3 regions of the Priestia sp. ST2 genome follow, and region 3 is predicted to be linked to each of the others. Evidence: riboswitches for the same ligand, from Rfam matches in the RefSeq annotation. Region 3 holds a riboswitch; each other region holds the start of a gene.
What was found. Region 3 has a riboswitch for thiamine pyrophosphate ahead of thiM (hydroxyethylthiazole kinase). Riboswitches for the same ligand answer to the same signal wherever they lie in the genome.
Positions count from the first base shown of each region.

Region 1 (3,282 bases), on a different contig from region 3:
ACTTCTAATATATCGCCATCTTTTAAGCATGCATCGCTATGTTCTTCTTTTTGCAAAATGTTCTTGTTTAGCTCAACAATTACCACTCGTTCATGCAGGTTCTGAGCCTGCAACAAGTGCTCGACCGTTTCAATTTCATCTCCAAAAGTAACGGTCTTACCATTAATGATTAGATTCAATGAACTCCCTCCATTACTCTTGTTAGCTGAAATGATGTAAAAAATGAATGATTCAGCTTTTTCCCTAACAAAGCATCAGCCATAATTTTTCCAGTTGCAGCACTTAATAAAATACCGTTTCGGTAGTGGCCAAACGCCATGTGTAGATTCGCTATTTCAGGATGCTCTCCTAAATAAGGCCAGCCATCATTTGTTTGTGGACGAAGACCAGCCCATGCTTTTTCAAATGTGGCTTCTTTAATAGCTGGCAGAAGCGCCGAAGCTTTATTCAGCAAAAATTGAATACCTTGTGCAGAAACCGTCTTGGTAAAGTCATGCTGTAGCTTAGTTGCCCCGATTACGATTCTTCCACCAGTCTTAGGCACTAAGTAAAAACCCTCATCTAAAAAAATCGTTTTAGAAAGCAGCGGCTTATGACTTCGAAGAGCAATACACTCCCCTTTTACGGGAAACACGCGACCTAAATGTTCAGAAGAAATAAAGCGTTTAGCCCATGAGCCTGCTGCAATAACTACTTTTTCTCCGTAAAAAGAGCCTTTGGACGTCTGTACACCTTTTACTGTTTCATTTTCCATAATAAGAGAATGAACATCACAGTATTCGAATATATCTGCTCCGTGATACAAGGCTCCATGAGCAAGGGCTTGCGTTAACTTAGCCGGAGCTAGCTGGCCGTCCCCCGGTATTGTAATGGCTCCGTATATGTCTGGAGAGAGCCCGGGTTCTAACAAACGCGCTTCTTTTACATCGATCCATCTTACATGTTCATCCCATCGGTGGTGCTGAGCAGCTTTTTTCTTTAATACGTGTGCATCTTCTTCTGTTACAGCGACTTTTAATAAGCCTTTTTGAATGAGCTCTACGTCGATGGCCGTTTTTTCTTTTAGTTCCTTCACCAGCTCAGGAAACATGCTTCTGCTCTTAATAGCAAGGTCTAAAAGAGGACCTTCTTCATCAATTTCAGCTTGAGCACCTAAAATACCAGCTGCTGCACTTGAAGCTTCACAACCAATTTGATTTCGTTCAAGAATGGCCACTGATGCTCCTTGTTTTGACAAATGATAAGCGATAGAAGAGCTGATTATGCCTCCTCCGACTAACAGTACATCATAATGCTGCTTCATTTTCTCCACCTCCAGATGTCCATATATGAGAATATTGTTTAATCGCTTTAAGGGGATTTTGCGCAAGCATGACACCAGACATCACAGCTATACCGTGTGCTCCTGTTTGAAGCACCTCTTTGGCATTTACAGGTGTAATTCCTCCAATGGCAATAACCGGTATCTGTACAGCATCTACTACTTCTTTTAGTGCTGCTACCCCTCGACTTTTTAATCCTTTTTTTGAATGTGTTGAATAAATATGTCCGTATAGAATGTAGTGAGCACCATCTTTTTCAGCTTCTAAAGCCTCTTCCACAGAGTGAACTGATTTTCCGACAATAAGAGAAGGAAATACGTCTCTAACACACGAAACATCTAAACTATGATAGGCAAGCTGTACGCCTTTTGCTTTTAAAGCATGCGCTACATCAACTCGGTCATTTACAATAATTTTAGAGAGACAAAATGGCAGGCTTTCTAGCAAACATTGAATCTGCTTTGCCGTTTTCTTTTTTTCTCTAATATGAATGGCACCCGCAAAAGGCTCAATAGCCGTTAAAATGTCCCGAACCTCTTCAATTGGCTGCTTATCTGTTGTAACGACATGAAATTTAGGAATATCCATATGATCGAAACCTTTCCGTTCAGAATAAAAAGAAATTTCAACCACTTCATCTTGTGTAGAGGGCTTTATTACATACAAAAAAACCACTCTACAACGTAGAGTGGTTAGCATGCATCGTTATGTAAACATGATCGCCACTTCCCTACGCTGGTACAAACCAGATCAGGTTCAAAGGGTCCGAAATACATTCGTCTCAGCTTCAAAAAGCTCCCCTAGTGATTGCTATTTATTGATTTTGTTTTCGCACTTAAAATTATAACACAACTAGATGTAAATACAATATCTCTTTATGCTCTTACGGCTCTCTTCCTTTTATAGATGTATCTTTTAAGCTTCTTTACTAAGTAAGAGGTCCGGCGCACCGCATCATTCTGCTTTTTATATGATTAGTAATCGGTATAGTCGTCAAATTCTTCCTTGTCTTTTTCCTTTTTCCGATCCCATATAAACAGCAGGAGTAACATAATAAAAGTTAGAATATAAAAACCGTAAAAAATAAATGCCGCCACAACATTTATAAATAAAAATAAAAAACCGATGATCTGACCTGCAACAGCTACAATCAACAAAATGTATTTCCAAACTTCTGCTTTTCTATCCATTCTCTACTTCTCCGTCTTTTTGTTTTTCCCTACTAGAAACGTTCTCTTTACTTAAATAAAAACGTTCCTGCCAGTAAACCGACTGTAAATAAACCAACTGTTCCCAATGCTGAAATCCCCACGTACGCCAGCATTTTCCGATAAGATTTTTCTCGAATTAACTGTACGGTTTCCACACTGAACGTTGAAAAAGTGGTAAAGGCACCAAAAAAACCAATGCCAATCATTAAAAATATTGAATCATCATAAGCATGACTCGGAACCTTTCCATAATAACTACCGTAAAAAAGACCAAGCCCAAACGCACCAAGCAAGTTTACAAACAGCATTGATACTGGAAAAGGAGGGTTTGAAACTGTTTTTGTAACTTTTAAACCCAAAAGATAACGGCATATTCCTCCAGCTGCCCCGCCAAGTGCCAAGCTCACTATGCTCATTTACTTCACCTCATGTACTTTCACTAAATTTTTCCCTGCCGCTTCACCGCATAGATAGCCTGCTAAAGCAAGAAGGATTCCACCTACAAAAGAGACCATTACATAAATGGCTCCCCAAAATAAATGGTGCTGAGTGAGAGAAATGACGTCTCCTGCAAACGTTGAATACGTTGTAAAACCGCCGCATACGCCAACTCCTAGTCCAAGCTTTATCCATTCTTTTGGCTTTTTCCACACAAAAAATCCTGTTAATAGGCCTAGTATGAAGCTTCCTAATAGGTTTTCAATTACCGTTCCTATTGGATAGCCCGTATATAATAAGGAAAGATTCAG
Region 1 is NZ_JBVVNT010000009.1:61,697-64,978, forward strand. Features, by position in the region: gene thiS (sulfur carrier protein ThiS) at 1-179, opposite strand, end outside; gene thiO (glycine oxidase ThiO) at 176-1,303, opposite strand; gene AC0KUU_RS26635 (thiamine phosphate synthase) at 1,287-1,910, opposite strand; TPP riboswitch at 2,033-2,134, opposite strand; gene AC0KUU_RS26640 (hypothetical protein) at 2,297-2,512, opposite strand; gene crcB (fluoride efflux transporter CrcB) at 2,560-2,949, opposite strand; gene AC0KUU_RS26650 (fluoride efflux transporter FluC) at 2,950-3,282, opposite strand, start outside.
Region 1: it holds a riboswitch for thiamine pyrophosphate, as region 3 does, so the genes downstream of both, AC0KUU_RS26635 (thiamine phosphate synthase) here and thiM (hydroxyethylthiazole kinase) in region 3, are expected to answer to the same signal.

Region 2 (3,282 bases), on a different contig from region 3:
CATATTGCAACTGTAGCGGTGGGGGTATCAGGTTTACCGCTTACGTTTTTAGTTCATGCGCATCAAATTCTTCTTTATTTACTTGGATTAGTTGTTGCTTATACAGCAGGCTTTGTTTGTACCTATTTCTTTGGATTTAACGATGAAATGGCGAGGGAGTTTGAATGATCGGTATTTCGTTTTATTTAAATGATAGTGATGCCCCCGAAAAATTAATAGAAGCGAGTGAGTGCGGCGTCACACGTGCATTCACTTCGCTTCACATTCCAGAAGAAAAAGGAGATTTGGCTGAACGGGCAAAAGACTTGCTTCATGTGGCTAGAGATTGTGGAATAAGCGTGTATGCAGACGTATCTAAGCATACGCCAGTTCATTTAGGTATTGAAAGCCTTATGTCGCTATCTTCACTTGGCGTATCTGGTATTAGACTAGACGATGGCTTTAGCGCAGAAGAAACTCTTTCGCTTGCGAATGAATTTTATATTGCTGTTAATGCAAGTACGTTATCCAAACAAGAAATTGAAGCACTCTTATCTGCAGGTCTTCATCATCATCAGCTGCTTGCATGGCATAATTTTTATCCGCGGCCTGAAACAGGGCTTGAAGAAACGTTTTTTCAACAGCAGACAGATTTATTTAATGAACTTCGGATTCCAGTCTGCGCTTATATTCCTGGAGAAGACGAAAAAAGAGGCCCTATTTATCAAGGTCTTCCTACTAGAGAAACAGACCGTAATAGATGTCCTTTTACCTCTGCAGTAGATTTATACGGATGCGGAGTAGCAGAGGTTTATATTGGAGATCCATGCGCCGGTTCAAGTTTATTAAAGCGTTTGGTTCAATATCAAGAAAGCCGTATTATTCCGCTGCGCATTCGTTCACCTCATATAGAGGGAACGTACAGCGTGCGTCCGGATGTATCAAAAGACGTTCTGCGTTTAGTTGATACTCGATCTGTAAAACCAGTGCCGCCATTTCATACAGTAGAGCGCAGAAAGGGAGCAATTACAATGGACAATGATGGCTACGGACGTTACAGAGGAGAGGTTCAAATAGCTAAAACGAATTTGCCTGCAAATGCTAATGTGAATGTGGTTGGGTATGTAATAGAAGAAGATCATGAGCTGCTTTCGTTAGTGAGACCGGGGCAAAAACTTGAGCTTGTCACTGTCTAAATGGAAAAACCGCGTATTTTTAAAAAAGCCGCTAACTAGTAAGCTTATAAAAGTAAAGAGCACACACTGCTTAAAAAAGGTGTGTGCTTTTTATTTTACTAAAAAGGAAACTATTTTCATTGCTGAATCATGAACCTTTCTATTGAATAAAACGCTTTACTATGATAAAACTATTACAGGTAAACATATGATAATCGTTTAATTTTATAGAGATACAACGCCACTAGGGGTGCTTTCTAAGCTGAGAGAGACGAGAAGTCTTAACCCTTATAACCTGAACTAGGTAATACTAGCGTAGGAAAGAGGTATTGTAATGGATGTTTTGTATGGTATTTCCTTACGAACTCGTTATAATAATTTTTTGTATATAAACAAAAACACTTCTTTCCTGCGAAAGAAGTGTTTTTTTATGCGTAAAGGAAGGTGTCATACATGGAAGAAACAATTGATTTGATTGTCAAACAGGTAGAGGAGCGCAAAGGGGAGCTAATCCAGTTAGTAAAAACGCTTGTTTCATATAAAACGCCGGCGCCTCCTGCACGAAATTCTCATGAAGCGCAGCGTTACGTAGCAGATTTCCTTAAAAGCTGCGGTTTTTCCATCGATATGTGGGATTTATATTGCAACGATCCTATTGTAGTGGGCACGCTAAAAGGGAAAAAATCAGCTGACTATCAAAGCTTAATTATTAACGGGCATATGGATGTAGCTGAGGTACAAGAAAATGAAAAGTGGGAGACAAATCCGTTTGAAGCTGTGGTAAAAGACAACATGATAATCGGACGCGGAGTTGCTGATATGAAAGGCGGCTTGGCAGGAGCATTATTTGCAGTCCAGCTTTTAACAGAAGCAGGAATCGAACTGCCGGGAGACTTGATTTTTGAATCCGTTGTAGGAGAAGAAGTGGGAGAGGCAGGTACGCTGCAATGCTGTCAGAAAGGATATACAGCTGACTTTGCGCTTGTTGCTGATACGAGTGATTTACATATTCAAGGTCAAGGCGGAGTGATCACGGGATGGATTACGATAAAAAGCAGTAAAACCTATCATGACGGTACACGCCGAAGTATGATTCATGCTGGAGGAGGTCTGTTAGCTGCGAGTGCTATTGAGAAGATGGCAAAAGTGATCGGAGGGCTGCAAGAATTGGAGCGCCACTGGGCTGTTACAAAAAGCTATCCAGGATTTTTGCCGGGAACAAATACGATTAATCCAGCAGTAATCGAAGGGGGAAGGCATGCTGCGTTTATTGCAGATGAATGCAGGCTGTGGATCACCGTTCACTATTATCCCAATGAATCATACGACCAAGTATCAAAAGAAGTGGAAGAATACATTTTAGCTATTGCAAAAGCAGATCCATGGTTAAAAGATAACCTGCCAACCTTTGAATGGGGAGGCACATCAATGATTGAAGACAGAGGAGAAATCTTCCCGTCATTAGAAATTGATGAAAATCATGCTGGAGTACAGCTTCTTGCAAATACTCATGAACAAATTGAAGGGAAAAAGCCCCCAATCGATGTGTCAACTAGCGTAACAGATGGCGGTTGGCTAGCTGATGCGGGAATTCCGGCAGCTATTTACGGTCCGGGAAATTTAGCAAATGCACATGCTGTGAATGAACAATTAGATATGAATCAGCTTATTCAATATACAAAAGTGATGGTGCAGTTCATTTATACGTGGCTGCATACGCATAAGGAGTGATCATCATGAAATTTAGTGAACGATTATACGAAAAGCTGCAGCCTATTTGGCGTCAAAATCATAATCATCCCTTTGTACAGGGAATGGGAGACGGAACGCTTGAAAAGGAGAAGTTTCGCTTTTACATGATTCAAGATTACCTTTACCTAATTGATTATGCCAAATTATTTGCGATTGGAGCCATGAAAGCTACTGATGTTCAAACGATGGGGAAATTTGCTGCACTTTTGGATTCTACATTAAACGAAGAAATGAGCCTGCACCGTGAGTATGCCAAGAAATTTGAAATCAGCGAAAAAGAATTAGAAAAAGCGCAGCCATCTCCTACAACGCTTGCATACACACACTATATGCTGCACGTTGGTCAAAGCGGAACATTAGCTGAATTAGTGGCGGC
Region 2 is NZ_JBVVNT010000003.1:664,748-668,029, reverse strand. Features, by position in the region: gene AC0KUU_RS15805 (PTS transporter subunit EIIC) at 1-168, shown strand, start outside; gene AC0KUU_RS15800 (MupG family TIM beta-alpha barrel fold protein) at 165-1,175, shown strand; TPP riboswitch at 1,391-1,493, shown strand; gene AC0KUU_RS15795 (acetylornithine deacetylase) at 1,608-2,885, shown strand; gene tenA (thiaminase II) at 2,891-3,282, shown strand, end outside.
Region 2: it holds a riboswitch for thiamine pyrophosphate, as region 3 does, so the genes downstream of both, AC0KUU_RS15795 (acetylornithine deacetylase) here and thiM (hydroxyethylthiazole kinase) in region 3, are expected to answer to the same signal.

Region 3 (3,282 bases):
GCCACAGTTGTAAACAACAAACCCCACTCTCGCTATATGACATTCTTTAGCGATGAAGATGGTATCGCTCTTTACACACCAACAAATATCAATACACATAAGGCAGAGGAAATCGAAGCCAATCCGAACGTGCACGTACTATTGGGCTACAGCGGCGAAGGATATGGCGATCAATACTTAGAATTATCTGGTACAGCTGTTCTTCGTACTGGTGATCAATTAAAAGGGCGTATATGGAACGATCACATGAAAGAATGGTTTGACGGTCCAAATGACCCTGAGTATGTTGTTCTTGAAATTACGCCGAACGAAATTCGCTTTATGAATGAAGGCGAAGAAACTCCTCAAACTGTTCAGCTATAATAAAAAAGCGCACACTGTGCGCTTTTTTTATTTTCTTACCGCTTCTTTCAATTGAGCTGCTTTTTCTTTTGGAGACGCTGCTAAGCTAATCGCGGTAATAATAGAAACGCCATCTGCACCTGCTTCTACTACTTGTTTGGCATTTTCAGGCGTGATCCCGCCGATTCCTACAATTGGAAAGTCAATATTCTGGTTTCGCACTTCTTCAATTAACTTTGTACCTTGCACTGCTTTTGCGTCTTTTTTTGTAGAAGTAGGAAAAACAGGTCCCATTCCTACATAATCCGCCCCGTCTTTTATCGCTTGCTGCAGCTCTTGTACATTATGAACAGAGACGCCCACAATTCCTTTTCCTATTTTCTCTCGAACAATATGAGCTTTTTCATCTTCTTGTCCAATATGAACGCCATCTGCTTGTAAGCGGATCGCTAAGTCCAGATCATCATTCACCACAAAAGGAACGCTGTGCTGCTGACAAATTTGCTGAAGTTCCTTCGCCAGCTGATATTTCGCTTCTCCTGTTAAGGCACCCTCGCCTTTTTCACGGAATTGAAACACGGTAACGCCGCCTTCAATTGCTTCTTTCAACACTTCTTTCGGATCTTTTTTACAGTTATTGCTGCCCATTATAAAATAAACTTGCAGCAGCTTTTTGATTTCTTCATTTGTCATTTTCCGGCTCCTTTTAACGTTGATGTACTCTTGCATATGATTCAATATCCTGCCCAGATAAAAGATGAAGCTGATTTAACAGCTCAATTTGAAAGCTTCCCGGCCCTTCTTCACCTTTTTTCGCTGCGGCGATTTCACCTGCCACTCCGTAAAAACTTAAAGCAGCAACGCTTGCCTCGACATATTCTTTTTCTACAGCAGCGAAAGCTCCTATAATTGATGTTAGCAGACACCCAGTCCCCGTCACTTTCGTAAATAACGGGTGACCGTTGTCTACTGTATACGTTTTGTTTCCATCTGTGATTACATCTTGTTTACCCGTGATAACAATCACCGTATCTAATTTGTTCGCTGCTTTTTCAGCAAGTTCAATGACGTCTCCTTGCCCTTCTAATGAATCAACGCCTTTAATGAGCCATGACTCGCCTACGACATTCGCAACTTCAGCAGCGTTACCACGAATAACTGCCATATTTAATTCTTCTACAAGCTGACGTGCTACTTCTGTACGAAACGGTGTCGCTCCGGCTCCTACAGGATCGAAAATAACCGGCACGCCATTTTCATTTGCTGATTTTCCTGCTATTCTCATCGCTTCTACTTCTTGAGCCGTCAGTGTACCCATATTTAAGACAAGCGCTCCGGCGATTCGTGCCATGTCAGCCACTTCTTCCTTCGCATAAGCCATAACAGGTGAAGCTCCTAGTGCAAGCAGTCCATTTGCTGTAAAGTTGGTTACCACAACATTCGTAATATTATGAACAAGCGGACTTGTATCTCTTACTTTTTCTAATTGAGCTGAAATTTTACTAATATCCATGTTTTTTTCACTCTTTTCATTTAGTTTTAACACTGCAAAAAAAAGACAAAAAAGCACCTTGCATGCGCAAAGTGCTTTGGTATGTACTCACATTCCCTGCGCTGGCATTATCCAACAGGTTCAAATGGTCAACAGGCGTCCCTGTACTCTCAGCCTGCCCCGCGCAAGCTCCCATACTATTCTTGTTACGTTTAAAGTTTACTATTAACCTTTTTTATTTGCAACCATTTCACTGTTTTGCCGATAAAATAAAGCTTCTCTATAGGGTGAGTGGCGCTTTAAACCTTACACCATTCCTAAAAGAATAATCAATAGACCTCCAGTAAGCTACTCGAGGTCTTCAATTCCCTAAGAATTCTATCATTTTTTCCTTATGGTTATTTCTCTTGAACCGCTTGATTTCTCACAGCTGTTTTTCTGTCCTTCCCTGCTCTTAAAGATAAAAGAAAACAAAGCAGCAGTACAAGTGCAGCTGATACGTACGGATAATTAATGTTTATATCAAAAAGAAAGCCTGCTACAACGGGTCCAATAATATTCCCAAGACTTGTATAAGCAGAATTTAGTCCGGCTACATACCCTTGGTCGTCTTGTGCCATCATCGACATTTGCGTGCTGATTGCCGGACGTAAAATATCTGTTGCTAAAAAGACGATGAATGTCACAACAATAATAAGCCAGTACGTGTGCACAAACAGCGTAAGTAAAATAAAAAGTCCCGTCATCATCAAGCAAAACGAAATCACTCTTTTTTCACCAAACTTATTTAAAATCCAGCCAAAAATCGTAACCTGCACTACGGCCCCCGCAATAGAGCCAAACGTAATAACAAACGCAATATCTTTGGGCGTAAAGCTAAATTTATGATCAACAAATAGCGAAAAAATCGTTTCATAATTGGATAATCCAAACGATGTCACAAAAACAATAATTAAACTTAGAAAATAAGGTTCTTTATAGGAATTCATAAGCTGGAGTAGCAGCCGATCTTCTTTTGGATTCTCATTGTTTGAAACAGCATGATTTTGTACAGGACGAGACTCTGGCAAAACAAAAAGCGTAATCACTGCAGCCAAGCCTCCTGCTACTGCGGCCATATAAAATGGTACACGCATGCCGTATTCAGCTAAAAAGCCGCCGATACCAGGTCCAATAATAAATCCTGTTGTAATCGCCGCCGTCACATAGCCCATTCCTTTAGCACGTTCTTTAGCAGACGTCACGTCCGCTGTATAGGCCATAACAGCAGGCATAATGAGCGCGGCCCCGACACCGCCTAACATTCTCGATACAAATAATAAAAGAGGTGTACTCACTGAACCAAAGAACCATTCAGACAAGGCAAAAACAATCATTCCCGCTACAATAATTTTCTTTCTCCCTAACGAATCTGATAACCGACCCGCTAAAGGTGAAAACAAAAATTG
Region 3 is NZ_JBVVNT010000002.1:618,964-622,245, forward strand. Features, by position in the region: gene AC0KUU_RS09595 (pyridoxamine 5'-phosphate oxidase family protein) at 1-363, shown strand, start outside; gene thiE (thiamine phosphate synthase) at 391-1,035, opposite strand; gene thiM (hydroxyethylthiazole kinase) at 1,049-1,855, opposite strand; TPP riboswitch at 1,932-2,040, opposite strand; gene AC0KUU_RS09610 (MFS transporter) at 2,233-3,282, opposite strand, start outside.